3 regions of the Streptomyces sp. NPDC006430 genome follow, and region 2 is predicted to be linked to each of the others. Evidence: riboswitches for the same ligand, from Rfam matches in the RefSeq annotation. Region 2 holds a riboswitch; each other region holds the start of a gene.
The links. A riboswitch is a leader RNA that binds a small molecule or an ion and turns the genes downstream of it on or off. The one in region 2 is predicted to bind thiamine pyrophosphate.
Positions count from the first base shown of each region.

Region 1 (10,312 bases), on a different contig from region 2:
GCGACGAGCAGGGGCACTAGCCCCGCGCAGACACGAGTGAGGGGACGGCGCCCTGAGGGCAGCTCCCGGCCGGCGGCCGGGTAGGCCGTCCCCTCACTGCTCTGCTCCGCCGCTCCGGCCCGCTCCACTGATCCGGCCCCCCGCACGACCCCGAAGCCGCCGGGCGGTCCGCAGCCCCACCCCGCTGACCTCCTCGGATCCCGCTCGGTAGGGTCATCCGCATGGCACGAATTGCGGTGATCGGCGCTGGGATGGGCGCGATGGCTACGGCGGCCCGGCTGGCCGTAGCGGGACACCAGGTGACGGTGTACGAGCGCGGGTCGACGTACGGCGGCTCCGTCGGCCGCTACGAGCGCGATGGCTTCGCCTTCGACACCGGCCCGGGGCTGCTGCACCTGCCCGCCGTCTACCGCGACCTGTTCGTCAAGACCGGCAAGCGGCCCCTGGAGGACTGCGTCGACATGGTCCAGGTGGATCCGGCTGTCCGGCACGTCCTGGCCGACGGCACGGCCGTCACCCTCCCGGGCGCCTCGCGCGGCGGCGCCGCCGCAGTCCTCGACGAAACCTTCGGCGCGGGCGCCGGAGAGCGCTGGAACGGCGTCCTGGGCCGGGCCCGGGACGCCTGGGACGCGACCCGCCGCCCCCTGCTGGAGGAGCCGCTGCGCCCCGACTGGCAGGTGCTCGGTCGGGATCCGTACCCCGCGCTGCGCCGGAGCGGTCTGCTGCGCCGCCGTCCGCCGACCCTCGCCGAGGTGGCCGACCGCGAGCTGGGCGGCGCGCTCGGTGAGCTGCTGGCCGCCCGTGTGCGCGCGTACGGGATCGATCCCGCCACCGCACCCGCCTCCGCGGCGGTGCTGCCGTACATGGAGCAGACCTTCGGCAGCTGGTACGTGCGCGGGGGGATGCGGGCGCTCGCCACCGCCGTGTACGAGCGCTGCCGGGAGCGGAAGGTCACCTTCGTGCTCGACGCACCGGTGCGGGAGGTCCTGGAGCGCGACGGCCGGGCGGCCGGACTGCTCCTGGCCGACGGCTCCGAGGTGGCCGCCGACCTCGTGGTCTGCGGGGCCGACCCGCGGCAGCTGCGGGCCCCGCTGCCGGCCGGCGGCGCCCCCGCGCGCGGGCCGGGGGTGGCGAGCCGGTTCACCCTGCTGCTCGCGCTGCGCGGCGCCCGCCCCGCGGACGCCGTTCACCGCACCCTGGTCCACTCCCCCGGCGTCCAGCTCACCGTGCTGCGCCCCGACGACCCCGCCTGCCGGCCCGACGCGGACCACGAGGCGATCACCGTGAGCGCCGTGTGCGGCCCGGAAGGTACCCCTGAGCCCCGTGCGGAGGAGCTCCTGGACCTGGCCGCCCGTGCCGTGCCCGGGCTGCGCGAGCGGCTCGTGTGGACGCAGGCGCGTACGCCCGCTGACATCGAGGCGGCCACCGGCGCCCCGGGCGGCGCGGTGCCCCCGCCGGCACTCGCCGGAGCGGACGGCCGACTGCTCTACCCCGCAAACACCTCGGCCCTGCCCGGCCTGTTCCTCGCGGGCGGCTGGGCGCACCCCGGCGGCGGGCTGGCGCACGCCGGGATGACCGGGGCCCTGGTGGCCGGCCTGATCGTGGAGGGCGCGCAATTCCGCGGCTCCCGGTGAGCCGGCCGCCCCGCGGCACCGGCCTCAGTAGCGGTACTGCTCGTACTCGCCGGTGCCCTGGTACGGGTACTGCTGCGGCTGCTGCGGCTGCTGCGGGTACTGCTGGTCGTCCCCCGGGTAGGGCTGGGCCGACTGGTCGGTGGACCGCTGCTGCGGCACCCACACCCCGCCCGGCGGGGTGTCCATGGAGTACTGCTGCTGCGCGCTCGCGTACGGGTCGGTGGGGTAGTCGGGGTACGGCGCGTAGTCGTACGGCTGCTGCGGGATGACGCCCCCGCCCGTGCCGATGTACGGGTCCGAGTACGCGGCGTAGACCTGCTGTTCGCCGCCCATCGGATAGCCGGCGGAGTAGTCGTAGCCGCCCTGGCCCTGCGCGTCGTAGTACGCGGCGTACTGGTGGGCGTCCTGCTCGGCCGTGCCGAACGGCGGGGCGAAGGCCGCCGTCTGCCCCGCGTCGGCGGTGGGGGCGAAGCTCTGTATCCCGTACGACCCGGTGTCCTCGGGCAGCGGCTCCGGGCTGTAGTACTCCGCGGTCGCGGGCTGGAACTGCGGCTCCGGCTGCTCCGACTGCTCCTGCTCGGACGCGTCGGCCCCGTCGGCGTCTACGGACGCCCCACCCGGCCCGTACTCCAGCCCGGTGACCTCCAACGCGGGCTCGGGACGCGGACCGCCCGCCCGGCGCCGCCGGGTCTTCCGCACGGGTTCGCCGCCCCGGCGCAGCGCCCAGCCGGCCTCGAAGCCCTTGCGGAAGGAGAGCGTCACCAGGGTCTGGCCCACGGCGAACGCCGCCGCGCCGACGCCGATGACCAGCACCGACGGCAGCACCACCCCGGCGACCACGCCCAGGAACCCGGCGAACGCGAGCAGGCGCCAGCGCAGCCGGGCCTTGTACTGCATCAGGACCTCGGCAAGCAGCCACAGCGCGACGAAACCGAACGCGATGTAGAGGACCGTCATTCCCATGCGTGGCACCTCTCGGTACGGCCAACCGCCCAGGAAAGGGGGGCCGGCCGATCAGGCCCGCTGGTGCAGGCCCAGGTTCTCGTAGATCTCGAGAGTCGCCGTGGAGTTGTTCAGCGTGATGAAGTGCAGCCCCGGGACACCCTCGGACAGCAGCCGCGCGCAGAACTCCGTGGCGAACTCGATCCCCATGGAGCGTACAGCGGCCGGATCGTCCTTGACCGCGAGCATGCGCTCTTTCACGGCTGCGGGGAAGACTGCATTGCTGAGTTGTGGCAGCCGGTCCAGCTGCTTGATGCCCACAACAGGCATGACCTCGGGGATGATCGGGGTCTCGCAGCCCGCCTTCTGCGCACTGTCGCGCAGCCGCAGATAATTCTCGGGATCGAAGAACATCTGGGTGATCGCGTAGTCGGCGCCCGCGCGGCACTTGTCCACGAAGTGGCGGATGTCCGTGTCCCAGTCCTCCGAGCGCGGGTGCATCTCGGGGAAGGCCGCGACGCCCACGCAGAAGTCGCCGGACTCCTTGAGCAGCCGGACCAGGTCGGCCGCGTAGTGCACGCCCTCGGGATGCGCCACCCAGGGGCCCATGGGGTCGCCCGGCGGGTCTCCGCGCACGGCGAGCATGTTGCGGATGCCGGCGTCGGCGAACTGGCCGATCACGTTGCGCAGCTCGGCGATGGAGTGGTCGACGGCGGTGAGGTGCGCGACGGGGGTCAAGGTGGTGTCGGCGGCGATCTGCTGGGTGGCCCGGACGGTACCGCCGCGGGTGGAACCGCCTGCCCCGTAGGTCACGGAGACGAAGCTCGGGCCCACCGCCTCGATCCGGCGCAGCGCGTTCCAGAGGTTGCGCTCGCCCTTCTCCGTCTTGGGGGCCCAGAACTCGAAGGAGTACGACCGGCTCCCGGACGCCAGCAGGTCGCGGACCGTGCGTGCACGGTCCGTTCGGGTGGAAGCGGTTCCAAGGGCCATACGGGCAGGTTAGACGCGGGTTCCCGGACGCCGAAGCCGTGTCCATCTTTTGGACATGTTTTTGGACACGCGCCGGGTCCGACGCGGGTCACGGCGAGGACGCCTACGCGCCGACGCGGGCCCGGATCCGCTCGGCCAGCTCGGCGGCGGCGGCGCCCGGGTCGGAGGCCTCCGTGAGGGCGCGGACGACCACGATCCGGGCGGCCCCGGCGTCGAGGACCTCGTCGAGGTTGCCGGCGTCGATGCCGCCGATGGCGAACCAGGGGCGGGCCGGAGCCAGCGAGGCCGCGTACCGGACCAGTCCGAGGCCGGGGGCGTACCGGCCGGGCTTGGTGGGGGTGGGCCAGCAGGGGCCGGTGCAGAAGTAGTCCACGCCGGGCTCGGCGACGGCGGCGTCGACCTCGGACTCGGCGTGACAAGAACGGCCGATCACGACGTCCTCGCCGAGGATCGCGCGGGCTGCGGGCACCGGGATGTCGCCCTGGCCGAGGTGCAGGACGTCGGAGCCGATGGCGTGGGCGACGTCGGCGCGGTCGTTCACCGCGAGGAGCTTGCCGTGCCTGCGGGCCGCTTCGGCGAACACCTGGAGGTGTTCCAGTTCCTCGCCGGCCTCCATGCCCTTGTCCCGGAGCTGGACGATGTCCACGCCGCCGGCCAGGACGGCGTCGAGGAACTCGGGGAGGTCCCCCTGCCGCGTGCGGGCGTCCGTGCACAGGTAGAGCCGGGCATCGGACAGCAGGGCGTTCGCGGACATGGGTACCCCCGGGTGGGAGCGGTGCACGGGCCTTCCGGGGCCCGCGCACCGCAGATGGATCAGGCGGCTCGACTCAGAGGGCGAGCGCCTGAGCGCGGCGCTTCACCTCCGTGCCGCGATTCTCGCTTAGCGCCTGCACGGGGGTGCCGGGCAGGGTCGGGTCGGCGGTGAAGAGCCACTCCAGCATCTCCTCGTCGGAGAAGCCGTCGTCGCGGAGCACGGTCAGCAGGCCGGAGAGGCCCTTGACCACCTTGTCGCCGTCGATGAAGGGAGCGGGCACCTGGAGCGCGCGGTTCTCACCGCGGCGCACGGCGATCAGCTGACCTTCCTTGACCAGCTGGCGGACCCGGGTCACTTCGATGTCGAGCATCTCCGCGATGTCGGGGAGGTACAGCCAGGCGGGGACAAGGGCATCGATCTTTGCGTCAATCTCGGTCACGAGGACAAGCCTGCCACCTCGGACTGGCCGCCGGTACCCGAGCCGACCCGTCCGGGTCCCGGCGGCTCCCCCACGCCCGGGGCCGGGCCCTACGCCAGGGCCGATTTCAGCGGGGTCGCGGGGTCCCGGACCTTCGCGGGGTCGACGGGAACGCCCGCCTCGATCAGCTTCCGCCCCTGGGCCAGATCCCGCGGCCGGCCCACCGCCAGGACCGCGACCAGCACCCCGTCCCGCAGCCAGCACACCGACCAGGCGGCCTCGGCGGCCGGGTCGCCCCGCCACACCGGCTCGTCCGCCCCGGCATGATGCCCCGCGTACTGCACGAAGCGCCCGAACTGCTCCGACCAGAAGTACGGCACCGGGTCGTAGACCTGGACCGGGGCCCGCGCCACGATGTTCGCCGCGACCACCCGGGGCCCCTGCAACGCGTTGTCCCAGTGGTGCACGAGCAGCCGCGCCCCGTACCGCCCCGACGGGAACGAGGCGCAGTCGCCGACCGCGTACACGCCGGGCAGGGAGGTCCGCAGGTACGCGTCCGCCGTCACCGAGCCGTCCGCGCCGAGCTCGACCCCCGCCCCCGCCAGCCACCGCGTCGCCGGCCGGGCTCCGATGCCCACGACGACCGCCCCTGCCGGCAGCTCCCGCCCGTCCGCGAGCAGGACCCGCCCTGGCTCCACCGAGGCCACCTTGGCGCCGGTCAGCAGGGCTGCCCCGGCCTCCTCGTACCACTGCGCCATGGGGGCCGCGACCTCCGCCGGCAGCGCCCCGGCCAGCACCCGGTCCGCCGCCTCGACCACGGTCACCGCGCAGCCCGCCTCCCGGGCCGCGGTGGCGAACTCCGCGCCGATCCACCCCGCCCCCACGACCACGGTCGCCGGCGCCTCGGCCAGCACCGGTCGCAGCCGGGCCGCGTCGTCCAGCGTGCGCAGCAGGTGCACGCCGGGGACGCCTTCGGCCCCGGGCAGGGTCAGGGGTTCGGCTCCCGTCGCCAGCACGAGGACCTCGTAGGGGACCGGCCCGGCCTCGGTGTCGAGCTCGCGCTCGGCGGCCCGCAGCCCGGTGACCTCGACACCGAGGCGGAGCTCGATGTCCAGCCCTTCGAAGTCCACGTCGAAGGCGGAGTCCTCGGCCTTGCCGAGCAGGACCGCTTTCGACAGCGGAGGCCGGTCGTAGGGTTGATGGGGCTCGGCGCCCAACAGGGTCACGGGGCCGCTCCACCCCTGCTCACGAAGGGCGACCGCGGTCTGCACCCCGGCCATTCCGGCGCCGACGATGACGACGCCGCTCTGTGTCTGTTCCGTCTGCTCGCTCACGCCACCCACCCTAGCGATCTGACAGTACGTCAGGAATAGCGGCCCGGGGAGGCAGCCTTACCCGGGGCCGGCACCGGGGTTAACCTGGCTGCCGTACCTATCGCGGGAGTCCGGACGCACCGGGCTGAGAGGGAGGCTGGACGGCCTCCGACCGTACGAACCTGATCCGGGTCATGCCGGCGAAGGGAGGGGCTGGACGCCCATGCATTCATCTCGGAAGGGATCCGACACAGGACCCACCGCGGGACCCACCGCGGGATCCGACGTCCTCGTCATCGGGGGCGGGATCATCGGACTGGTCACGGCCTGGCGGGCGGCGCAGCGCGGGCTGCGGACCGTGCTCGCCGATCCGGCGCCCGGGGGCGGCGCCGCCCAGGTGGCGGCCGGCATGCTCGCCGCCGTCTCCGAGCTGCACTACGGCGAGGAGGCCCTGTTGGGCCTGGGCCTCGCCTCCGCCGCCCGCTACCCGGAGTTCGCCGCCGAGCTGGCCGACGCCAGCGGCGGGACGGACATCGGCTACCGCGCCTGCGGCACCCTCGCGGTCGCCCTCGACGCGGACGACCGGCTCCACCTGCGCGAGCTGCACGCCCTGCAACGCCGTTGCGGGCTGGAGTCCGAGTGGCTCACCGGCCGCGAGTGCCGCCGCCTGGAGCCGATGCTGGCCCCCGGCGTGCGCGGCGGCCTGCGCGTGGACGGCGACCACCAGGTCGATCCGCGCCGCCTGGCAGCCGCGTTGCTGGCCGCCTGCGAGGGCGCCGGCGTGGAGATCCGACGGGCGGGCGCGGAGCGGCTGCTCGTGACCGCCGACCGGGCCGTCGGCGCGCTGCTCGACGACGGTACGCAGCTGCGCGCCGACCAGGTGGTCCTGGCGGCCGGCTCGCTCAGCGGCAAGCTGGCCGGAGTACCGGCCCACGCGCTGCCTCCCGTACGGCCGGTGAAGGGGCAGGTGCTCCGGCTCGCGGTGCCGGCGGCGTACGCGCCGTTCCTGTCGCGGACGGTACGGGCGGTCGTGCGCGGCAGCCACGTGTACCTGGTGCCGCGCGAGAACGGCGAGCTGGTCATCGGCGCCACCAGCGAGGAACTCGGCTGGGACACCACGGTCACCGCGGGCGGGGTGTACGAACTGCTCCGCGACGCACACGAGTTGGTGCCCGGCATCACCGAACTGGCGCTGACCGAGACCCGGGCCGGACTGCGGCCCGGTTCCCCGGACAACGCCCCGCTGCTCGGCCCGACCGACCTGCCCGGCCTGCACGTGGCCACCGGGCACTACCGCAACGGGGTGCTGCTGACCCCGCTCACCGGCGATGTGATGGCGGACCTGCTGACCACCGGCAGCCTGCCGGAGATCGCCCGCCCGTTCACCCCGCGCCGCTTCTGCCCCGCACGTCAGGAGTCCTACGCATGACCATCTCCGTCAACGGCGAGCCGCGCGAGGTCGCGGCCGGCACCACCCTCGACGCGGTGGTCGCCACCCTGACCGCGGCACCGTCCGGCGTCGCGGCCGCACTCAACGAGGCCGTGGTGCCGCGCGGGCAGTGGTCGCTCACGCCGGTGGGCGAGGGCGACCGCGTCGAGGTCCTCACCGCTGTGCAGGGGGGTTGAACGCGATGGCAGACGACGCTTTCGTGCTGGGCGGCCGGACCTTCTCGTCCCGCCTGATCATGGGAACGGGCGGGGCCCCGAGCCTGGACGTGCTGGAACGGGCGCTGATCGCGTCCGGTACGGAGCTCACGACGGTGGCGATGCGCCGGCTCGACCCGACCGTCCAGGGTTCGGTGCTCTCGGTGCTGTCCCGCCTCGGGATCGCTGTCCTGCCGAACACCGCGGGCTGCTTCACGGCGGGCGAGGCGGTACTGACGGCCCGGCTGGCCCGGGAGGCGCTCGGCACGGACTGGATCAAGCTGGAAGTGGTGGCCGACGAGCGGACCCTGCTGCCGGACGGGGTCGAACTGCTGGATGCGGCGGAGACCTTGGTGGACGAGGGCTTCACCGTGCTGCCCTACACGAACGACGACCCGGTACTGGCCCGCAAACTGGAGGACGCGGGCTGCGCGGCGATCATGCCGCTGGGGTCCCCGATCGGCTCGGGCATGGGCATCCGCAACCCGCACAACTTCGAGCTCATCGCGGAGCGGGCCGGCGTGCCGGTGATCCTGGACGCGGGCGCGGGCACCGCGTCGGACGTGGCGCTGGCGATGGAGTTGGGGTGCGCCGCAGTGATGCTGGCCTCCGCGGTGACGCGGGCGCAGGCCCCCGCCTTGATGGCCGCGGCCATGCGCGACGCGGTGTCGGCGGGCCGCCTGGCCTTCCGCGCGGGCCGCATCCCGCAACGCCGCTTCGCCGAGGCCTCATCCCCCACGGAGGGCCGGGCCGCTCTGGACCCGGAACGCCCGGCCTTCTGACCGCTGCCGCGGGGAGGTTCCCGCCGGCCGCTCCGGCCCCGCCGACGCCCGTCGTACGGGGCTCGGGGCGGCGGCGCCGGGGCTCGTGCGGGCGCAGTGCGGGAGGGGAAACCGGGCGCGCCGCGGGGCGCGGTACGGGAGGGGAAACGGTGGCGGGACGTCACAGGTGCGCTGCAACCCGACCCGCCCCAGCCCGGCGCCGTCCCGGACGCTCGTAGAATCGCCGGGTGGACACGACCCTGGATGACCCCCTCGTCGGGCAGACGCTCGACGGCCGCTACCGCATCGATGCCCGAATCGCGGCCGGCGGCATGGCCACGGTCTACCGGGCCGTCGACACCCGCCTCGACCGCGTCCTCGCGTTGAAGGTGATGCATCCGGCCCTCGCCGCCGACGGCGCGTTCGTCGACCGGTTCATCCGCGAGGCGAAGTCCATCGCCCGTCTCGCCCACCCCAACGTCGTCGCCGTCTTCGACCAGGGCACCGACGGGCCGTACACGTACCTCGCCATGGAGTACGTCTCCGGCTGCACCTTGCGCGACGTGCTCCGCGAGCGGGGCGCGCTCCAGCCCCGCGCGGCCCTCGACATCCTCGAACCGGTCCTGGCGGCCCTCGGCGCCGCCCACCGGGCCGGGTTCGTGCACCGCGACATGAAGCCCGAGAACGTCCTGATCGGCGACGACGGACGGGTCAAGGTGGCGGACTTCGGACTGGTCCGGTCCGTCGACACGGTCACCAGCACCACCGGTTCCGTCCTCGGCACCGTCTCCTACCTGGCACCCGAGCAGATCGAGACCGGCTTCGGCGACACCCGTGTGGACGTCTACGCCTGCGGCGTCGTCCTGTACGAGATGCTCACCGGCTCCAAGCCGCACACCGGCGGCACCCCCGCCCAGGTGCTGTACCAGCAGCTCCACGAGGACGTGCCGCCCCCGTCGGCAGCCGTCCCCGGTCTCGCGGTCGGCCTCGACGAGCTCGTCACGTGCGCCGCCGCCCGCAACCCGGACCTGCGGCCCTCCGACGCCGCCGCCCTCCTCGGGCTGACCCTCGACGTCCGGGCGCGACTGACCGACGCCGAGCTGGACGCCATACCGCCGCAGGCCCGTGCCGTGGAGCGGAGCTCCACCGAGGACCGCACCAGCGTGGTCCCGCGGCCCGTCGCGACACCGCCGAGGACGTCCTCGGCAGTGGCCGGGGACCAGCTCGTGCAGCGCACCTCCCGGCTGGAGCTCCCGGAGGGTCCCGAGGCGCTGCCGCAGCCGCCGGCCCCCCCGGCGGGGCGTCGACCGCGCCGCGGCGTGCTCCTCGTCGTCGTCGGGGTCCTGCTCGCCCTGGGCCTCGGCACGGGGGTCTGGTACATCAACTCGGGCCAGTTCACGAAGGTCCCCAACCTGCTCGGCAAGACGGAGGAGCAGGCCAAGTCCGAGCTGTCCGCCGCCGGGCTCGGCGTGAAGCGGGTCGACCGGAAGTTCAGCGACGCCTTCGACCGCGGGACGGTGATGGACTCCGACCCCGCGGGCGGCAAGCGCATCCGCGGGAACGGCGCTGTGGTGCTGACCGTCTCGCGCGGTCCGCAGGTCGTCGTCGTGCCCGATCTCAAGGGCCGGCCGCTGGAGGAGGCGAAGGCCGAGCTGACCAAGAGCGGTCTGGCGCCCGGCCTGATCACGCAGGCGTTCAGCCAGGACGTCGCGCAGGGGTCGGTGATCGACACCAACCCGGGGGGCGGACAGCGGCGGGCACCCGACACGGCGATCACGATCGTGGTCAGCAAGGGCCGGCCGGTGCCGGTGCCGAACGTGACCGGCAGGCCCCTCGACCAGGCCCGAGAAGCCCTC
Region 1 is NZ_JBEXQA010000006.1:242,147-252,458, reverse strand. Features, by position in the region: gene ABZZ20_RS12480 (DUF3040 domain-containing protein) at 1-20, shown strand, start outside; gene ABZZ20_RS12475 (NAD(P)/FAD-dependent oxidoreductase) at 222-1,634, shown strand; gene ABZZ20_RS12470 (hypothetical protein) at 1,659-2,597, opposite strand; gene metF (methylenetetrahydrofolate reductase [NAD(P)H]) at 2,649-3,566, opposite strand; gene thiE (thiamine phosphate synthase) at 3,670-4,320, opposite strand; gene ABZZ20_RS12455 (Rv2175c family DNA-binding protein) at 4,394-4,759, opposite strand; gene ABZZ20_RS12450 (FAD-dependent oxidoreductase) at 4,849-6,072, opposite strand; TPP riboswitch at 6,165-6,277, shown strand; gene thiO (glycine oxidase ThiO) at 6,275-7,480, shown strand; gene thiS (sulfur carrier protein ThiS) at 7,477-7,677, shown strand; gene ABZZ20_RS12435 (thiazole synthase) at 7,683-8,477, shown strand; gene pknB (Stk1 family PASTA domain-containing Ser/Thr kinase) at 8,705-10,312, shown strand, end outside.
Region 1: linked by a shared signal. The riboswitch ahead of thiO (glycine oxidase ThiO) and the one ahead of ABZZ20_RS32165 (thiamine ABC transporter substrate-binding protein) in region 2 are both predicted to bind thiamine pyrophosphate.

Region 2 (10,312 bases):
CGTCCACCGCGAAGGCCGCGATGACGTGGGAGTTCATCGTCGGCACCGTCCTGGACTTCGTGGGCTTCGGCCTGGGCGCGTTGGCCGCCCGGCTGCTGCCCCTCTTCCTCTCCCAGACGGTCATCAGCGCCAACCTGGTGATCACGGCCGTGCTGAGCGTGAAGATGCTGGGCATCCGGCTGACCCGGAAGGAATGGACCTCGATCGGGGTCGTCTGCGCGGCGCTGGTGCTGCTGGCGACGGCGGCGGGCCACGAGGGCGGACACCACGCACCGATGTCCACGCACTGGTGGCTGTTCGCCGTGACCCTGCTGATCATCGCGGGCGGCACGGTGGCCGTACGCTTCCTGGGCGCCCGGGCGGCGATCCTGGCGGGCCTCCTGTCCGGCCTGGCCTTCGGCGCACTGGGCGTCGGCGTCCGGATCCTCGACGGGGTCGAGCCGTTCGAGCTGGGCACCCTGCTCGCCGACCCGGCCCTGTACGCCATTCTGCTGGCGGGCGTCGGCGGCATGTACCTGCATACGGTCGCCCTCCAGATCGGCTCGGTGAACGGCGCGACCGCGGCGCTCGTGGTCGGCGAGACCGTCCTTCCGGGTGCGATCGGCGTGCTGTGGCTGGGCGACGCGTCCCGGCCGGGCCTGGCGTGGCTGGCCGTACTGGGCTTCGTCCTCGCGGTGACCGGCGCCGTCGCCGTGGCCTGGTACGGCAACCACGACGGAGCAGATACCCCCGCGCAGGAGCAGCAGCCCGTTCCCGTCCCCTGACGCAGGCCCGGCGAGTTCCTCGGGGGCGCCCTACGGTGAGGAGATGGACCACCGTGGCGACCGGGTGGCGCCGGCCTGTTTCGTGGCCGGCGCGCTGTTCGCCGGGGGCAACGCCGTGGGGATCAGGCTCTGCGTCCGCGAGCTCGACCCGTTGTGGAGCGCCGCCCTGCGGTTCGGCGCCGCGGCGCTGCTGCTCGCCCTCGTCGTGGTCGCGCTCCGACTGCCGTGGCCGCGCGGGAATGCGCTCGTCGGCGCCGCTCTGTTCGGGCTGCTGAACTTCGGGGTCACCTTCGCCCTGACGTACTACGCGCTCGTGGACATCCACGCGGGGATCGGGCAGACGACGCTCGCGCTGGTGCCCCTGGTCACGCTGCTGCTCTCGGTGCTGCAGGGACAGGAGCGACTGCGGCCCACCGCCCTCGGCGGCACCCTGTGCGCCGCCGCCGGGGTGGCCGTGATCTCCCGGGCGCCCCTGCAGGGGTCGGTACCGTTGCTGTCCCTTCTGGCACTGCTGGGCAGCGTGCTCTGCTTCGCCCAGTCGGCCGTGCTGGTGGAACGGCTACCGAAGGTGCATCCCGTGACCATGAACGCGGTGGGGATGGTGGCGGGCGCCGTGGCCCTGTTCGCCGGCTCCCTCCTCGCGGGGGACCGCTGGGTGCTCCCCGAACGCGCCACCACCTGGTGGGCGCTCGCCTATCTGGTCGTGGCGGGTTCCGTGCTCACCTTCGTCTGCTATCTGCTGGTGATCCAGCACTGGGGCGCCTCCCGCGCCGCGTACGCCTTCGTCGTGGTCCCCGTGTTCGCGATCACCGCGTCGGCCTGGCTCGACGACGAACCGCTCACCATCACGCTGCTGCTGGGAACCCCGCTGATCCTCGCCGGGGTGTACCTCGGGGCGCTGCGCCGCCCCCGGCGCAGTACCCGAGCGCCGGTCAGGCCGCCGGGAGGACAACCACCTCGCTCGGGGTGAAGGAGACCGCGACCCGATCGCCCACCTCGGGGGCACCGGCCAGTCCGCATGCCGCCTCCAGCACAGGTCCTGCCTCCGGGCGCAGCCGCAACGCCACGTGCGTGCCCCGGAACGTGCGGGCGAGCACCTCGCACCGCAGGCCGGCGGCAGCCAGCACCACGCCCGAGGGCCGGACCAGGATCCGCCGCTCCCCCTCCGGCGACCCGGCGGGCACCACGACCTTCCCCCACGCGGTCGCGGCGGCCCCGCCCGCCACCGTCGCCGGGATCACGTTCTCGAACCCGAGGAAGCGGGCGACGAACTCCGAGGCAGGTCGCTGCCAAACCTCCAGCGGGGTCCCCGCCTGCGCGATCCGCCCCTCCTGCATCACCACCACCCGGTCGGCCAGGGCGAACGCCTCGCCCTGGTCATGGGTGACGGCCAGCACCGTGGTCCCGAGCCGGGAGAACAGCTCCCGCAGCTCCACCACCAGCCGCTCGCGCAGCCCCCGGTCCAGCTGGCCCAGCGGTTCGTCCAGCATCAGCAGCCTCGGCGACGGGGCGAGTGCCCGGGCCAGGGCGACCCGCTGCTGCTCACCGCCCGAAAGGGAGGACACCGACCGGCCCTGGGCCCCGGGAAGCCCGACCAGCTCCAGCAGTTCCGCGACCCGGGCCTCGTACGAGCCGCTCGACGACCGCCCGGCACCCCGCATGCGCAACCCGAAAGCGACGTTGCCGCCGACGTCCCGGTGCGGGAACAGCTGGTGGTCCTGGAACATCAGGCCGACCCCGCGCCGGTGCACGGGTACCCGCGCCTGGTCCGCCCCGCCCAGCAGGACCTGCCCGGCGGAGACGGGCTGGAGCCCGGCGACGACCCGCAGCAGCGTGGACTTGCCGCTCCCGCTCGGCCCCAGCACGCAGACGATCTCGTGCTCGGCGACCTCCAGGTCCACCGCATCGACGACCGCACGCTCGCCGAAGCGGACCGACACCCCGGCCAGTGAGAGCAACGTCATCAGAACTCTCCCGAGGTCTTGTCGGGGCGCAGCCGCTCCAGCACCAGCAGGGCCGCCGCGCACACCAGCATCAAAATCGTGCTCAGGGCCATCGCCTGCCCGTAGTTCAGTTCACCGGCCCGACCCAGCAGCCGTGCCACGGCCACCGGCAACGTCGGGCGGTCGGGCCGTGCGATGAACACGGTCGCGCCGAACTCCCCCAGCGAGACCGCGAAGGCGAATCCGGCTGCGATCAGCAGCGCCCGGCGCACCAACGGCAGGTCCACCTCCCGCCAGGCCCGCAGCGGGGACGCCCCGAGCACGGCGGCGGCCTCACGCAACCGCGCGTCGACGGCGCGCAGCACCGGCAGCATGGTCCGTACGACGAAGGGCACGCCGACCAGTGCCTGGGCCAGCGGCACCAGGATCCAGGAGGTCCGCAGGTCCAGCGGTGGCTCGTCCAGGGTGATCAGGAACCCGAAGCCGACCGTCACCGCCGACACCCCGAGCGGGAGCATCAGCAGGGCATCGAACCCGCGCACGAACCGACCCGCGCGCCGGGTCAGCGCCGCGGCTGCGAGCCCCCCGATCAGCAGGGCGATGGCGGTGGCCGCGAGCGCGTACTGCAGGGAGTTCCAGATCGCCTCCAGCGGGGGCACCAGGAACGTTCCTCCACCGGCGCCCGCGTCCTGCAGTGCCCGATAGAAGCCGAACCCGTACCCGCCGGGGGCGTCGAAGGACCGTTCCACCAGCACGCCCAGCGGCGCCACGATCAGCAGGGCCACCGTCAACAGGACCGCGCCCAGCAGGGCGCGCTGCCCGAGACCGGTCGGCCGGTGTCCGGTCCGCCCCGGGTCCACCATCCGCAGGGCGGTCTCCCTCCTGCGGACGGTCCGGGCGTGGACGGCGAGGATCAGAGCGACCGCGACGAACTGCACCATCGTCAGGGCGGCGGCCGTCGGCAGGTCCAGTAGCTGGGCGGTCTGCCGGTAGACCTCCACCTCCAGCGTGGCGTACGAGGGTCCACCCAGGATCTGTACGACGCCGAAGGAGGTGAAGGTGAACAGGAACACCATCAGCGAGGCGGCGCCCACCGCCGGTGCCAACGCCGGCAGGGTCACCTGTCGCCAGGCCGTGAACCGCCCGGCGCCCAGCACCCGAGCGGCTTCCTCCTGGCGCGGGTCCAGCTGCGCCCAGAGGCCACCGACCGTCCGTACGACGACCGCGTAGTTGAAGAAGACGTGCGCGAGCAGGATCGCCCACACGGTGGTGTCCAGCCGGACGCCCCACCACTCGTCCAGCAGCCCGCCGCGCCCGACCAGCGCGAGGAAGGCGGTGCCGACGACCACCGTCGGCAGCACGAACGGGACCGTGACCATCGCCCGCAGCACCTGTTTGCCGGGGAACTCGAAGCGTGCGAAGACGTACGCGCCGGGGAGCGCGATCAGCAGCGTGAGCGCCGTGGACGCACAGGCCTGCCAGGTGGTGAACCAGAGCACCTCGGCGATGTCGGGCCGGGCCAGCACCTCGCCGATCCGCCCGACCTGCCAACCCTCGTCGGTCTTGATCCCGCGGCCGACGATCGCGACGACGGGGTAGGCGAAGAACAGCCCGAAGAAGGCGAGCGGCACGGCCATCAGAGCGAGCCTGACGGCCGCGGCGCGCACGCCCTCCTTCGCGGGAGTGCTCTCGCGTCCTACTTCACGACCAGCGAGGACCACGTCTTGACCCACTGCTCACGGTTCTTGGCGATGGTCTGCGGAGCCACGTCCTCGGGCTTCTCGATGACCACGCCGTGCTTCGTGAACAGCTCCGGCAGCTTCGCGTCCTTGACCACCGGGTTCACGAACATCTGGAGCGGCATGTCCTCCTGGAACTTCTTGCTCACCAGGAAGTCGAGGAGCGCCTTGCCGCCCTCCTCGTTCTTCGCTCCCTTGAGCAGGCCCGCGAACTCGACCTGGCGGAAGCAGGTACCGGTGGAGACGCCCGTGGGGGCCTCGGCCGGCTGCGGCTCGCCGTACAGGACCTCGACCGGCGGGCTGGAGGCGTAGGAGACGACCAGCGGACGGTCGCCCTTGGCCTTCTTGCCGCCCGCGGAACCGGAGAAGCGCTCGTTGTAGGCCTGCTCCCAGCCGTCCACGACCTCCACGCCGTTGGCCTTGAGCTTGCTCCAGTAGTCCTTCCAACCCTCCTCGCCGTACTTGCCGACGGAGGCGAGCAGGAATCCGAGTCCGGGCGAGGAGGTCGCCGCGTTCTCGGTGACCAGCAGGTTCTTGTACTCCGGCTTGATCAGGTCATCCAGCGTCTGCGGCGGGGCCAGCTTCTTTTCGGCGAAGTACGCCTTGTCGTAGTTCACGCAGATGTCGCCGGAGTCGATCGGGGTGACCCGATGCTCCTTGTCGAGCACGTACTCGGGCTTCACCTCGGCCAGGCCCTTGGCCTCGTACGGGGTGAAGATGCCGTTGTCGAGGGCGCGCGAGAGCAGCGTGTTGTCCACACCGAAGAAGACGTCGCCGCGCGGGGAGCCCTTGGTGAGGATTTCCTGGTTGAGGGCGGCGCCCGCGTCCCCGGACTTGAGGACCTTGACGGTGTAGCCGCTCTGCTGCTCGAACTCCTTGAGGACCGTGTCGGTCACGTTGAAGGAGTCGTGGGAGACGAGCGTGACCGTCTTGGGCTTCGGCCCTCCGCTCTCGGCGTCGGCGGACTTGTCCGGGCTCCCGCCGCCGCAGGCGCTGAGCGTGGTGACGCCGAGCGCGGCCGCGAGCGCTGCGCCCGCGAACTTCCTGGTGGTGCTCACTGGTGAATTCCTCCTGGGATGACCAGGAGAAGACGCGGCCCTGCCCGGCGCTCAGTGCGAGCGGTCGCCGGGCAGGGCGCAACAGCTTGAGTGGTGACCGAACTTCCTACCCCGAATGACCGGGGCGAGGTTCAGAGGGTCTGCAGCTACGGTTGCCGCACTCTCAGCGCTGTGGCGCTCCCCTGTCGGAATATGCAATTGGTTCGGCCACAGGGTACCCCGTGGCCGAACGGAGGCGGAGAACAGCGGAAGCTAGCGCTCCGAAGCGGCCAGCTGGCCGCACGCGCCGTCGATCTCCTGACCGCGGGTGTCACGTACGGTCACCGGCACGCCGTGGCGGGCGATGGCTTCCACGAAGGCCCGCTCGTCCTCCGGACGCGAGGCGGTCCACTTCGAGCCCGGCGTCGGGTTCAGCGGGATCAGGTTGACGTGGACGCGCTTGCCCTTCAGCAGCCGACCGAGGAGGTCGCCCCGCCAGGCCTGGTCGTTGATGTCGCGGATCAGGGCGTACTCGATCGAGATGCGACGACCGGACTTCTCGGCGTACTCCCAGGCCGCGTCGAGGACCTCGCGGACCTTCCAGCGGGTGTTCACCGGGACGAGGGTGTCGCGCAGCTCGTCGTCCGGGGCGTGCAGCGAGACCGCGAGGCGACACTTGAAGCCCTCGTCGGCGAACCGCAGCATCGCCGGCACCAGGCCGACGGTGGACACGGTGATGCCACGCTGCGACAGGCCCAGGCCGTCGGGCTCGGGGTCGGTGAGGCGACGGATGGCACCGACGACCCGCTTGTAGTTGGCGAGCGGCTCGCCCATGCCCATGAAGACGATGTTGGACAGCCGGGCCGGGCCGCCCGGGACCTCGCCGTCGCGCAGTGCACGCATGCCGTCGACGATCTGGTGGACGATCTCGGCGGTGGACAGGTTGCGGTCCAGACCGGCCTGGCCGGTGGCGCAGAACGGGCAGTTCATACCGCAGCCGGCCTGCGAGGAGATGCACATGGTGACCCGGTCGGGGTAGCGCATCAGCACGGACTCGACGAGCGTGCCGTCGTGCAGCTTCCACAGGGTCTTGCGGGTGGTGTCGTCGTCGCAGGAGATGTGCCGGACGACGTTCATCAGCTCGGGCAGCAGCTCCTGCTGGAGCTTCTCGCGGGAACCCGCGGGAATGTCCGTCCACTGCGCCGGGTCGTGCGCGTAGCGGGCGAAGTAGTGCTGCGAGAGCTGCTTGGCCCGGAACGGCTTCTCACCGATCGCGGCGACCGCCTCGCGCCGCTCCTCGGGCGTGAGGTCGGCGAGATGCCGGGGCGGCTTCTTGGCTCCGCGAGGGGCGACGAAGGTGAGCTCTCCCGGGACGGGGCGGGCCATGGCAGGTACTCCTCGTAAGACGAAAGGCGCGCCGCAGAAGCAGCGCGCCTTTCAAGGGTAACCGGCCGGACCCACCCGAAGCCTTCGGACGTACGTCGCCCCCGCCCGCCGCGGTCCCCCGATGAACCGCCCGCCGGCGGAAGCCGGGGAGGCCGGGACCGGTCAGGACGGGTCGGTGACCACCGGGGTCAGCCCGTGCCGACGAACGCCGCCAGCAGCAGCCACACCACCGGGGCGGTGGGCAGCAGGGAGTCGAGCCGGTCCATGATGCCGCCGTGGCCCGGCAGCAGGGTGCCCATGTCCTTGATGCCCAGGTCCCGCTTGATCATCGACTCGCCGAGGTCGCCCAGCGTGGCGCTGACCGCGACGGCGAGACCGAGCAGCAGCCCCTGCCACCAGATGCCCCCGTCGATCAGGAACTCCATGCACAGCGCGCCGGCCGCCATCGCGAAGGCCACCGCGCCGAGCAGGCCCTCGCGGGTCTTGCCGGGGCTGATGCGGGGCGCGAGCTTGGTCTTGCCGAAGCGCCAGCCCACCGCGTAGGCACCGGTGTCGCTGACCACGGTCAGGACCAGGAAGGTGACCACCCGTTGCGGGCCGTCGTCGGCAGTGAGCAGCATCGCCACGAACGTGGCGAGGAACGGCACGTAGAAGGCCGCGAAGACGCCGGCCGTGACGTCCTTGAGGTAGTCCTCGGGCGGTTCGGTCATCCGCCAGACCAGGACCGCCAGCGCGGTCAGGGCCATGGCTACCCAGGCGCCCTCGGCCCCCCGGATGTATCCGGCGATGACCATGGCGGCGCCGCCGACCGCGAGCGGGACGAGCGGCGCCTTGATGTCCTTCTTCTCCTGGAGCCGGGAGGTGAGCTCCCACAGGCCCACGACGACCGCGACGACGATGACGCCGACGAAGACCGCCTTCACGATGAACAACGAAGCGAAGATCACCGCACCGAGGCCGACACCGACCCCTATGGCGGCACGCAGGTCGCGCCCCGCCCGCTTCTTCTGCGGCGGGGGTGAGGCGTCCTGCGGTGCCTGCGAGGGCGGAGGCGGTGGGCTGGGCATGGGCTCCTGCGGCGGCGTCTCGGCGCGGATCGGGGGGCCGCCGTCGGCGGCGGCCCCCCGATCGCGTGCTTCCCGGTCGTCGAAGTCACGGCCGGCGGCATCGGGCACGATGGGCATGGGCCGAGTGTGCGGGCCCACCAGCGCATCGTATGCGGGACCCGCCGGAACCGGCTCCGTGGCCCAGGGAGAGTCGTTCATCAGACCTCGAGGAGCTCGGCTTCCTTGTGCTTGAGCAGCTCGTCCACCTGCGCGACGTACTTCGCGGTGGTGTCGTCGAGCTCCTTCTCCGCGCGGCGCACCTCGTCCTCGCCGGACTCCTTGTCCTTGACGAGCTTGTCGAGGGCGTCCTTCGCCTTGCGGCGGATCGAGCGGATCGAGACCTTGGAGTCCTCGGCCTTGGTGCGCGCGACCTTGATGTACTCCTTGCGGCGGTCCTGCGTCAGCTCGGGGAAGGTCACCCGGATGATATTGCCGTCGTTGCTGGGGTTGACGCCCAGGTCGGAGTCGCGGATGGCCTGCTCGATGTTGCGCAGGGCGCTCTTGTCGAACGGGGTCACGATCGCCATGCGCGGCTCGGGCACGGAGAACGACGCGAGCTGGTTGATGGGGGTGATGGCGCCGTAGTAGTCCGCCACGATCTTGTTGAACATCGCCGGGTGCGCACGACCGGTGCGGATCGCGGCAAAGTCTTCCTTGGCGACGACGACGGCCTTCTCCATCTTCTCCTCGGCCTCGAGGAGGATTTCTTCGATCACCACGTGCTCCTGCATGTCAGATATGGATGGTTCAGGCGGGCGGGGCGGCTCGGCCCTGCGAGGCCGGGCCCGGCGTCGGAACGCTCAGGCCCGGGTGCCCTGGTCGCTCACGAGCGTGCCGATCTTCTCACCCTTGACGGCGCGGGCGATATTGCCCTCGGCGAGCAGCTCGAAGACCAGGATCGGCAGCTTGTTGTCGCGGCACAGCGTGATCGCGGTGGCGTCGGCGACCTTGAGGTCGCGGGACAGCACCTCGCTGTACTCCAGCGCGTCGAACTTCACCGCTTCGGGGTTCTTCTTCGGGTCGGAGTCGTAGACCCCGTCGACACCGTTCTTGCCCATGAGCAGGGCTTCGGCGTCGATCTCCAGGGCGCGCTGGGCGGCCGTGGTGTCGGTGGAGAAGTACGGCATGCCCATGCCGGCGCCGAAGATGACGACGCGGCCCTTCTCCAGGTGCCGTACGGCGCGCAGCGGGATGTACGGCTCCGCGACCTGGCCCATGGTGATGGCCGTCTGCACACGGGAGTCGATGCCCTCCTTCTCCAGGAAATCCTGGAGGGCGAGGCAGTTCATGACGGTGCCGAGCATGCCCATGTAGTCGGACCGCGCGCGGTCCATGCCGCGCTGCTGCAGCTCGGCGCCACGGAAGAAGTTGCCGCCGCCGATCACGACGGCGATCTCCGCGCCGTCGCGGACCACCGCGGCGATTTCCCGCGCGATGGCATGGACGACGTCGGGGTCGACGCCCAGTCCTCCGCCGCCGGAGAAGGCCTCGCCCGACAGCTTCAGCATGAAGCGGCGGCCCTTCTTGTCGTGGTCGCTCTTGTGGTCGGAAGCGGTGTGGGTGTCCACGCCCTGATTCATGGAGATCTCCTCGTGCACATACGAAGAAGGCCATTGCCGGTGGGTCCTCGCGGTTCCCTCTACGGCAATGGCCTCCTCGTCAGATCTGCGGTCGTTCCGCGCGCACGCGGACGACTGCTTCAGACCCTACCGGGGTCCGGTGTCCGTCGTGTACGGACGGACTCAGATGCCGACCTTGATGCGCGAGAAGCGCTTCAGGGTGACACCGGCCTCGTCCAGGACCTTCTGGACGGACTTCTTGTTGTCCAGCGCGTACGGCTGGCCGAGGAGGGTGGCCTCCTTGAAGAAGCCGTTGACGCGACCCTCGACGATCTTCGCGATGGCAGCCTCGGGCTTGCCCTCCGCGCGGGTGACCTCTTCGGCGATGCGACGCTCGGACTCGACCTTCTCGGCCGGGACGTCCTCGGCGGAGAGCCACTGCGGGGCGAACGCGGCGATGTGCTGTGCGACGCCGCGGGCGACCTCGGCGTTCTCCTTGTCGAGCTCGACCAGGACGCCGATCTGGAACGGCAGGTCGGGCATGGTGCGGTGCATGTACGCCGTGACGTAGCCGTCGGCGAACTGCGCGAAGCGGTCCAGGACGATCTTCTCGCCGAGGTTGGCGTTCGCCTCGTCCACGAAGGCCGTGACGGTCTTGCCGGGCTCGATCTCGGAGGCCAGCAGCGCCTCGAGGTCGGCCGGGGAGGTGGCAGCGACGTGCGCGGCCAGCTGGTTGGCGACGGCCAGGAACTTCTCGCCCTTGGCGACGAAGTCCGTC
Region 2 is NZ_JBEXQA010000037.1:19,337-29,648, forward strand. Features, by position in the region: gene ABZZ20_RS32145 (hypothetical protein) at 1-764, shown strand, start outside; gene ABZZ20_RS32150 (EamA family transporter) at 808-1,734, shown strand; gene ABZZ20_RS32155 (ABC transporter ATP-binding protein) at 1,697-2,728, opposite strand; gene ABZZ20_RS32160 (iron ABC transporter permease) at 2,728-4,344, opposite strand; gene ABZZ20_RS32165 (thiamine ABC transporter substrate-binding protein) at 4,404-5,504, opposite strand; TPP riboswitch at 5,590-5,698, opposite strand; gene rlmN (23S rRNA (adenine(2503)-C(2))-methyltransferase RlmN) at 5,757-6,869, opposite strand; gene ABZZ20_RS32175 (phosphatidate cytidylyltransferase) at 7,058-8,134, opposite strand; gene frr (ribosome recycling factor) at 8,134-8,691, opposite strand; gene pyrH (UMP kinase) at 8,776-9,555, opposite strand; gene tsf (translation elongation factor Ts) at 9,718-10,312, opposite strand, start outside.

Region 3 (10,312 bases), on a different contig from region 2:
ACGGCGTGCCCGCCGGGATTCCCGACGAGGCCCCCGTGTACGGCGAATACCCCGCGTACTACGGGGAGGGCGCGCCCGTGCCGCCTCCCGCCGCACCCGTGCCCCCGCCGCCGACCGCGCCCCCGGCACCGACCGTGCCCCCGCCGCCGACCCCCGTGCCCCCGCCGCCCGCTGCGGGCGGGCCGGCCGAAGAGGACGACCTCGAGGGCTACACCCCCACGCATCGCGATCTGCCGATCATCAGCCGCGGCGGACCCGGCGACACCGTCCAGGTCCAGTACGTCCCCCCGGAGACCCCGGCGGCCTCCGGCCCCGGCCCGCTCTATGTGGTCGGCGACGTCCACGGTTACCTGGACGAGCTCGTCGCCGAACTCCAGGCCCAGGGCCTGATCGACGCCGACCGGCGTTGGTCGGCCGGCAACGCCCGCCTCTGGTTCCTCGGCGACTTCACTGACCGCGGCCCCGACGGCATCGGCGTCATCGACCTCGTCATGCGCCTGTCCGCCGAGGCCGCCGCTGCCGGCGGCTACTGCAAGGCCCTCATGGGCAACCACGAACTGCTGCTCATCGGCGCCAAGCGGTTCGGCGACACCCCGGTCGCCTCGGGCGCCGGCACCGCCACCTTCCAGGCCGCCTGGCTCCTCAACGGTGGTCAGCGCACCGACATGGAGCGCCTGGAGGACGTACACCTGCAGTGGATGTCGCGGCTGGACGCGGCCGTCCTGGAAGACGGGCACCTGCTCCTGCACTCCGACACCACCGCGTACCGCGACTACGGCGACTCCATCGAGGACGTCAACGACACCATCCACGAGCTACTCAACCGCAACGACGCCGACATCACCTGGGACCTGTTCCGCAAGTTCACCAAGCGGTTCGCCTTCCGCGACGAGGAGTCCGGACCCCAGGCGGTGCGCGAACTCCTCGACACTTACGGCGGCGGCCGGGTCGTGCACGGGCACAGCCCCATCCCCTACCTGCTCGGCGAAGTGGGCACCGAGGACGGCGACGAATCGCGCGGCCCGGAGGCCGTGGACGGCCCGCACGTGTACGCGGAGGGCCTCGCCATCGCCATGGACGGCGGGGTGACGATGGCGGGCAAACTGCTGGTCGTACAACTCCCGCTGAACGACTGACGGTTATCAGAAGCGGGGTAATTTAAGGAAAGCCCCTGTCACCGCGTGGCATGGGCGCTCTACCATCGCCCTATCCGTAGCAGGCTCTCCTCCGTTTGTGCCGGCGCCCGGGTCTACGCGGGCAAACCGGTCCCCACGGAGCATCGGGGGATGCACATGAACAGCGCTCCGCACCTGCTGACCGAAGACCGACCGGAGTTCGATCGGCTCCTCGACGAGGCGCTGCGCACTGCGCACGAACGGCCCGAGCTCGCCACCCTCGGCGAACGTCTGAACGCCGAACAGCTGCGCACGATGGCCATCGCGGCCAGTGCACTGCTGTCGGCCGCGGCTGCGGCCGAGTACGACCACTACGTGAAACTCCGCGGGGAACGGCGCGACGAGGCCCTGTCCACCCGTGGATCGACGGGGGACCACGGCACCGGGCAGGGCGGCGGCGAGGACGGCGTGGGCGTCAGCGCGGTGGTCGCGGTGCTCGCACCGGTCCTGGCGGGCACCGCCATGCTGATCTTCCTGCTGGTGGGCTACATCCTGAAGGCGGTCGAGCCGGAACCGGCCTTCGCCGAAACGATGCTGACGGCAGGTTGGCTCTTCGGCGCGCTGACTGTGGTGTCCCTGCTGTTCGCGGTGATCGGGCTGCTGGTGACGGCCGTCCGCAACCGCGCGACCGAGGTGGTGGCACAGGACGATACGGAGGCGGTACCCGACGAGGTCGCACGGGCCCGCGAGGCCTGGCGGCACGCCCTGCTGGAGCGGGGCATCCTGCCGTTCCTGCGGGACGCACTGGCCGACCCGAGCGCCGGGCCGACCCGTCCGGCCCCCCGTACGCCGAAGGCCGGGCGCATCCCCAACCTGGGATACACCCGGCCCGACTTCACCAGCCCGGGATCCCCGTCACAGGGTCCCAGGCCCGGCTACACGCCTCCGGACTTCACCAGCCCCGACTTCGGCGGCCCGGAGCACAAGCCGCAGTGAGAACTGCCCGACGTCCGTTTCACGGAGGTCAGTTGCGGTCTTCACGCCCGAGAGCGTGGGCGAACTTGCCGCGGAGGGTGGCGCTACTGACGGAGTTGACCGGCACCCATACCTTGTCGCAGACGAGGGTCGGCGCAGTGGGCGGTCCGCTCCGGGTACAGAGGGTCTCGAACAGCAGGTTCGTTGTAGTCAGGACTCCGATCGACACACGGTTGTCGCCGTTGTTGGCGACGGAGATGGCACAGGCCCTGGTCGGGAAGGTGTGCGGCGGCGCGAAGCCATTGGTCAGGTCGTACCAGATGAAGGGGCCGGCGACGATGGGGGGAGCGGCGTTGATGGGGGGAGCGGCGTTGATGGGGCGGATACCCGCGTAGGCCTTTCCGTTGGTGAGGACGGCCCTGTACTCGGCCCCCTCGAAGGTGACGGAGTCAACGTCCTGGCACGGGCCAGCGGGACCCCTGCGCCCCTGCTCGCCCCTGTGTCCCTGCGGCCCGGTCGGACCCGTCGGACCTGTTACACCCTGCGCACCGGTCGGACCGGTCGGACCGGTCGGACCCGTAGGGCCTCGTTGGCCGCGCGGCCCGGCCGGTCCGGTCCGGCACCTGTCAGCCGAAGGCTGGCCGGCCGTCTTTGCCGGGCGCATCGCCTTGTTCTTGCTCTTCGCCACGTCGCAGCGGTCCGCGCCCTGCGCCACCACCGTCCCCGACGGCTGCGGAGCACCGACCGCAGCCGGGGCCGCGATACTCGCCAGCACCAGCGCCACGGAGGCGAAGGTGCCTCCGGCCAGCCAGCCGGCCCGTCGGGGCAAAGGCCCCAGGATGGATCGGGCCCTGTCCTCAGAACTCATGTACCGCTCCTCGCGAACACCGGATCGAATGGTCTCCAAAGTCCGGAAATAGGACCGGACTCCGCGGGTCATCTTGAAGTCCCCTGCCCCGCAGATCGCTCCGGCTCGCCCGCTCGTCAGCGGATCGGACCAGCGCCTCCCACCACATGGCGGTGTGTTCGGGGCCACCCGGGGTCGCACCGCGGCGTGCCGCCCCCTGCCGGCCCGGACCCGTCCCTAGGGTCAGCGGCCGTGAAGCCGACCATCTGCCTCTGCATGATCGTGAAGAACGAGTCCGCCGTCATCGAGCGCTGCCTGGACTCCGTACGGGACCTCATCGACACCTGGGTCATCTCGGACACCGGGTCCACGGACGGCACCCAGGAAATGATCCGGCACGCCCTGCGCGGCATCCCCGGCGAGCTCCACGAGGAGCCCTGGATCGACTTCGGGCACAACCGCAGCCTCAACATCGCTCGCGCCCGCGGCAAAGCCGACTACCTACTCCTCCTCGACGCCGACCTTGTTCTGCGCCGCACCGGTCCGCTTCCCCGACTCACGGCGCAGTCGTACATGCTGCGCCACGAGGGCGCGACGGAGTACCGCATCAAGCGCCTGGTACGCGGCGACCTCCCGTGGCGGTACGAGGGCGTCACCCACGAGTACCTCACGTGCGACCGCTCCGGCGAGCACGACGAGCGCGCCGGTGCCCAGGAGAACCTCGACGCGCTCTTCATCGAGGACCATGCGGACGGGGGCTCCCGGCACGACAAGTTCGAGCGGGACGCCCGGCTGCTCCGCGCCGAGCTGGAGCGTGACCCCTCCAACACCCGCACGATCTTCTACCTCGCACAGACGATGCGCGACATGGGCGACACGGCGGAAGCGATCCGGCTCTACGAGCGCCGCGCGGCCATGGGCGGCTGGGCCGAGGAGGTCTACTACGCCCTGCTCCAGGTCGGAGTCCTGAACGCCGAGGCCGAGAACTGGCCAACCGCCATGGACGCCCTTTCACTCGCATGGGAATCCCGGCCCACCCGGCTGGAGGCCTGCTACGAACTCGCCTCGCGCCTACGGATGATGGGCCGCCACCATGCGGCGCACGCGATCACCACGGCCGTCCTGGACCAGCCGGCTCCCGCAGACCTGCTGTTCGTCCAGCCGTGGGTGTACCGGTGGGGGCTGCTCTTCGAGCACTCCGTCGCCGCGTACTGGGTGGGCGACGCGAAGGCGTCACTGCGCGCCTGCAACCGGCTGCTCGCCCTGCCCGACCTGCCCGATGCCTACCGCCGACAGACGGAGGTCAACCGCGGTTTCGCCGCAGCCCGTAGTGGGCTCTCCGTCCCTGTTTCACGTGAAACATCGCGCCGCACGAAGGGCCGCGCGAAAGGCAACGCCAAGGGTGGTGCAAAAGGCCGCGCGAAGGTCTGACGCGAGGGCTTGCCGACGATCTCGGCAAGCCGTGCCGCGCGCCGCTCTGAGGAGCCCCTCTTGCCTCCCCAGAGCAGCGAAACGGCGAGGTCGGGCCGGTCAGTCGGCCAGCGGGAGGTACACCCGGTTGCCACTCGCCGCGAACTCGGCAGACTTCTCCGCCATACCCGCCTCGATCTCCTCGGCCTTCAAGTCGCCGCCGTGCTCACGGCGGATGTCCTGGGAGATCTTCATCGAGCAGAACTTCGGACCGCACATGGAGCAGAAGTGCGCGGTCTTGGCCGGCTCCGCCGGGAGCGTCTCGTCGTGGAACTCGCGGGCCGTGACCGGGTCGAGGGCCAGGTTGAACTGGTCCTCCCAGCGGAACTCGAACCGCGCGTCGGACAGGGCGTCGTCCCATTCCTGGGCGCCCGGGTGGCCCTTGGCCAGGTCCGCCGCGTGCGCGGCGATCTTGTACGTGATGACGCCGGTCTTCACGTCGTCACGGTTGGGCAGGCCCAGGTGCTCCTTCGGCGTGACGTAGCAGAGCATCGCAGTGCCCCACCAGGCGATCATCGCGGCGCCGATGCCGGAGGTGATGTGGTCGTACGCCGGGGCGACGTCCGTGGTCAGCGGGCCGAGCGTGTAGAACGGCGCCTCCTCGCAGATCTCCTGCTGGAGGTCGATGTTCTCCTTGATCTTGTGCATCGGGACGTGTCCCGGGCCCTCGATCATGGTCTGCACGTTGTGCCGCTTGGCGATCGTATTCAGCTCGCCCAGCGTCTTCAGCTCCGCGAACTGGGCCGCGTCGTTAGCGTCCGCGATCGAGCCGGGGCGCAGGCCGTCCCCGAGCGAGTACGTGACGTCGTACGCCGCGAGGATCTCGCAGAGCTCCTCGAAGTTCGTGTAGAGGAAGTTCTCCTTGTGGTGCGCCAGGCACCACGCCGCCATGATCGAGCCGCCACGCGAGACGATGCCGGTCTTACGGCGGGCGGTCAGCGGCACGTACGGCAGCAGCACGCCGGCGTGGACCGTCATGTAGTCGACGCCCTGCTCGGCCTGCTCGATGACCGTGTCCTTGTAGATCTCCCACGTCAGGTCCTCGGCGCGGCCGTCGACCTTCTCGAGTGCCTGGTACAGCGGCACGGTGCCGATCGGCACCGGGGAGTTGCGCAGCACCCATTCGCGGGTGGTGTGGATGTTGCGGCCGGTCGAGAGGTCCATGACCGTGTCGGCGCCCCACTTGGTCGCCCACGTCATCTTCTCGACCTCCTCCTCGATGGAGGAGGTGACGGCAGAGTTGCCGATGTTGGCGTTGACCTTCACCAGGAACCGCTTGCCGATGATCATCGGCTCGATCTCCGGGTGGTTCACGTTCGCCGGGAGCACCGCACGACCTGCGGCGATCTCTTCGCGTACGACCTCGGGGGAGACGTTCTCGCGGATCGCGACGTACTCCATCTCCGGGGTGATCTCCCCACGGCGGGCGTACGCGAGCTGCGTGACGGCGGCACCGCCACGCCCGCGGCGGGGCTGGCGGGGACGGCCCGGGAAGACCGCGTCGAGGTTCTTGAGGCCACCGCGCGGCGAGGTGTGCTTGATGCCGTCGTCCTCGGGGCGCACGGGACGGCCCGCGTACTCCTCGGTGTCACCTCGGCCGATGATCCAGTTCTCGCGCAGCGGCGGCAGGCCGCGGCGCACGTCGGTCTCGATCTGTGGGTCGGTGTACGGGCCGGACGTGTCGTACAGCGTCACGTCCTTGCCGTTGGTGAGGTGGACCTGGCGGACCGGCACCCGGATGTCGGGGCGCGAGCCCGCCACGTAGCCCTTGTGCCAGCCCGGCTGGCGCTCGGTCTGGCCGTCGGCGTCCTGGCTGACGGCAGGCGTGCGTGCGTCCTGAATGGTCATGAGACCTGATCTCCCTACGCCGGCATTACCCGGTAACAGGTTCGGCGGTCGACGCAGCCTCGTCCCGTACGCATGCGTGCCGCGCGTACGGTGATCAGCGCCCTCTCAGCCCGGTGCTCCGAGCTCCCGCGTTGTGCAAAGGTGACCCCACGCTAGCGTCATCTGTGGCGTGCTGAACAGTGGGCCCCCTCATCTCTTGCGATGATCTGCCGGTGACGTCTTCGCCGCAGCCCACCACCGAGCCCATCGAGCCCACGGGTCGCTCTGACCACGCGCAGACGGACCCCGGGCACGACCACGGCCCATCCCACGGCCACTCCCACGGCGGTCATTCGCACGGCCACGGCCACGGCCACGGGCCGGCGGCACCCGTCTCGAAGCACCTGCGCAAGGTCATCGCGGCCGTGCTGATCCCCTTCGCCGTCGCCGTCTTCGTCGGCATGGCGCTGCTCTGGCCGGGCGGCGCGCCCGCCCACGAGCGCTCCGGAGTGGGCTTCGACCGCCAGACGCAGCAGGGCCGCGTCGTCGCGGTCGAACGGGTCGACTGCAAATCCGTGAACGCCTCGCAGGTGCCGCCCACCGGCAACACGTCGACCCCGGAGGGCCGCGAGGCCCAGGCTGCGCAGACCGGTGAGTGCAAGAAGGCCACCATCGAGGTCAGCACCGGGTCAGACAAGGGCCGCACCTTCTTCGAGATCGTCCAGCCGGGCGCACCTCGGCAGTTGGCCGACGGCCAGGAGGTGGTCGTCGCGTACGCACCGGACGCGCCCCGGGACCTCCAGTACTCCGTGATCGACGTGAACCGCAAACTGCCCCTGGCGCTCCTCGCAGCCGTCTTCGCGGTGGCGGTGGTCGTCGTCGGCCGCATGCGCGGTGTGTTCGCGCTGATCGCGCTGGTCGTCAGCTTCGGCGTACTGACGCTCTTCATCCTCCCGGCCATCCTGCAGGGATCGAACCCGCTGGTCGTCGCGGTCGTCGGCGCCAGCGCCATCATGCTCATCGCGCTCTACATGTGCCACGGCCTGACCGCCCGTACCTCCGTCGCCGTCCTCGGGACGCTGGTCTCACTGCTGCTGATCGGCCTGCTGGGCTCGCTGTTCATCGACTGGGCGTTCCTCAGCGGCAACACCGATGACAACACCGGGCTGATCCACGGGCTCTACCCGAACATCGACATGAGCGGTTTGCTGCTCGCCGGCGTGATCATCGGATCGCTGGGGGTGCTCGACGACGTGACGGTCACGCAGACCTCGGCGGTCTGGGAACTCCACCAGGCCGACCCTTCAATGGGCTCGCGCGCCCTTTACCGTGCGGCCATCCGGATCGGCCGCGACCACATCGCATCGGTGGTCAACACCCTCGTGCTGGCCTACGCGGGTGCGGCGCTGCCGCTCCTGCTGCTGTTCTCGATCGCCAACAGCAGCATGGGTTCAGTGGCCAACAGTGAACTGGTCGCGGAGGAGATCGTACGGACCCTCGTCGGGTCGATCGGTCTGGTGGCCTCGGTCCCGGTGACGACGGCACTGGCTGCGCTGGTCGTTTCCGCCGACCGGCCGGGAACCCCGGCCGGCGCAGCGGCCTCGGGGCCGGTCCGCGGGGGCCGGGGGCGGCGGCGCAAGCGGTGACGGAGCGGCGGCTCCGACGGTGCGGCCGGCGGGAACGGCTGATCGGTTCGTACGCGGTGCGGCGTCCGCGCGGGGCCGGAGCGGCTGGCTGACCCGGGTGGCTCGGGGGCCCGGGGCGGCTCGACCTCTCCGGCCGGCTCGGCTTCTGCGGCCGGCTCAGCCCGCGTTCTGCTCGTTCTGTCGGGAATCCGCCAGGATCTTGTTGAGCGCCTCTTCGAGGTCGCCCTCGAAGTCACCGAGGCTGCGCTCCTGACCGAGCGGAACAAGCCGGTCGGTGCGGTCGAGGAACGCGACGAGCGGCGCCGCGCCGGCCCGGAACAGGGCCCGGTCACAGCCGACCTGAAGCCGGATGTGGACATCGGACAGTTCCTCGGGACGGGTGGGGGCGATGTGCACATCGCCGTCACCACACGGCTTGTTGATGCCGTCGAGGAGCAGTTCCCGGCCGAACGCCCAGGTCACGGGCGCATCTCCGGGAAGGTGGAAGGTCAGTCGCACTGCGTAGGGATCACGGCTGTCGTACCGGAGTTCCACCGGGATCCGGAACGAGAGCTCCTCGGAAACGAGGAAGCTCATCATGACCTCTGCCTGTACCGACTCGCGCATTGACAACCCCGCTGTAGTGGAAGTGGCCAGGAATGATCCCCCAGGGCCCTCTTGACAAGGGTGGTGGAAGCCCACGCAGATCACAAGGAGTGAGTTTTCAGATACTGATAGAGAACGAGAGGGTGCTCAACAGCGCGCCTACTTCACTCCGTAGTCGATCGACCACATACAGCAATCGTTCCTGCTGGCACAAAGGGAGGGAAATCGCCATAGTTGCCGCAACATCGCCGACAGTGATGGGGATGGCCGCGCACACCGTGCCCAAAGCATATTCCTGACGCTCCGTAACCGGCTGCATCCGCCCCAAGGATCTGATTCGGCCCTCGAACGTGCGCTGATCGCGCACGGTGTAGGGGGTGACGGCCACCACCGGGTGGCGGTCGAAGTAGTCCTTGCGCGTCTTCTCGTCGAGTTGGGCCAGCAAGCACTGCCCAATCGCGTGCGCATGGCCGGTCGCACGGAATTCGGCCCATTCATCCACGGCCGGACTGGCCGGCGTGTCCGAGACGCCGACGACCTCGATCTCACCCTCACGGAACACCGCGAAGTAGACGGGGGCCCCGACCACGTCGCGGAAGTGCGCAAGCGAGTCAAGGATCATGCTGCGACGTTTCTGCTGCAGTCCACCACCCGCCAGCCGCCCGGCGGCATCGCCGAGAACGAACACCCCGCCCTCGCGGCGCAGATAGCCCTCGTGCGTGAGGGTGCGCAACAGGTGGTACGCGGTGGGAAGTGGGAGCCCCGCCTCGCGCGCCAGTTGCTTCGCCGGGGCTCCCTCGCTGTGGGAGCCCACTGCTTCGAGCAGCCTCAATGCCCTCTGCACCGAACCGATCAGTGTCGGCACACCGGCATTGTGAACCGAAGACAAAGCTCACCCCCAGCCGTGGCGGCGGGCTTCGGGGGGCCCGCCCTGCGGGGGCCGCCCCCGCACCTGCCGTGGTTCCTGGGGATCTTGTTCAGCTGGCACTCAGATAACCGCTGGTCAGGGCGGCTCTACCGGCGTTCGGTGCCCAGGGATCACACAGATTGCCACTCTATCCGCCGATTCCTGCGGCGTGAGCGGTCGAGCGGCTCACGTTCCCCCGCCTGGGTTAATCCCCGGCCCACCGTGCCCGGGCCTTCCTGCTGCTCGGCCTACCACTCGCCGGACGAGGACTTCGTACCGCCGCGGCTGAACTTCTTCACGAGGAAGACCAGTCCGCCGACGAGGGCGACGAACACCAGGAGCTTGAACGCGAAGCCGATCAGGATGCCGAGGATGCTGGTGATGACACCGCCGAAGACGAAGAGCACCAGAAGCGGGATGGCGACCCACTTAACCCACCAGGGCATGCCTGCGAATGTCTCTCGGATGCCGTCCATGTCCTCAACCTCTTCCTGATCCGTTGCTGCCTGCTCCCGATGCTAGGAGGCAGCGCATCCCGGCGGGGGCCCGCAAGCCCCCGGACTCCCCTGATCCGCCCCCTAGGGGGACCGGGGAGTCCGACCCTCAGAGAGGTGTCCGCCGGCTACGACTCCGGCGGAGAAAACACCACCAGTACCCGCAGGTCCTCGGTGATGTGGTGGAACTTGTGCACCACCCCGGCCGGGACGTAGACGACGCTGCCGCGCGCCACCGTCGTCGTCTCCTCCCCGACCGTGATCGAGGCGCGCCCGCTCACCACGAAATACACCTCGTCCTGGCGGTGCGGTTGCTGCGGGTCGCTCTGGCCTGCGTCGAGCGCGTACAGCCCGACCGACATGTTCCGCTCGCGCAGGAACTGCAGATAGGCGCCGTCGTTCGCGAGCCGCTCCGCCTCGAGCTCATCCAGCCGGAAGGCCTTCAT
Region 3 is NZ_JBEXQA010000009.1:60,718-71,029, reverse strand. Features, by position in the region: gene ABZZ20_RS15910 (metallophosphoesterase) at 1-1,136, shown strand, start outside; gene ABZZ20_RS15905 (hypothetical protein) at 1,287-2,111, shown strand; gene ABZZ20_RS15900 (hypothetical protein) at 2,140-2,958, opposite strand; gene ABZZ20_RS15895 (glycosyltransferase) at 3,190-4,368, shown strand; gene thiC (phosphomethylpyrimidine synthase ThiC) at 4,468-6,255, opposite strand; TPP riboswitch at 6,250-6,395, opposite strand; gene ABZZ20_RS15885 (YibE/F family protein) at 6,435-7,880, shown strand; gene ABZZ20_RS15880 (SsgA family sporulation/cell division regulator) at 8,037-8,486, opposite strand; gene ABZZ20_RS15875 (helix-turn-helix domain-containing protein) at 8,584-9,330, opposite strand; gene ABZZ20_RS15870 (DUF5326 family protein) at 9,621-9,848, opposite strand; gene ABZZ20_RS15865 (cupin domain-containing protein) at 9,995-10,312, opposite strand.
Region 3: linked by a shared signal. The riboswitch ahead of thiC (phosphomethylpyrimidine synthase ThiC) and the one ahead of ABZZ20_RS32165 (thiamine ABC transporter substrate-binding protein) in region 2 are both predicted to bind thiamine pyrophosphate.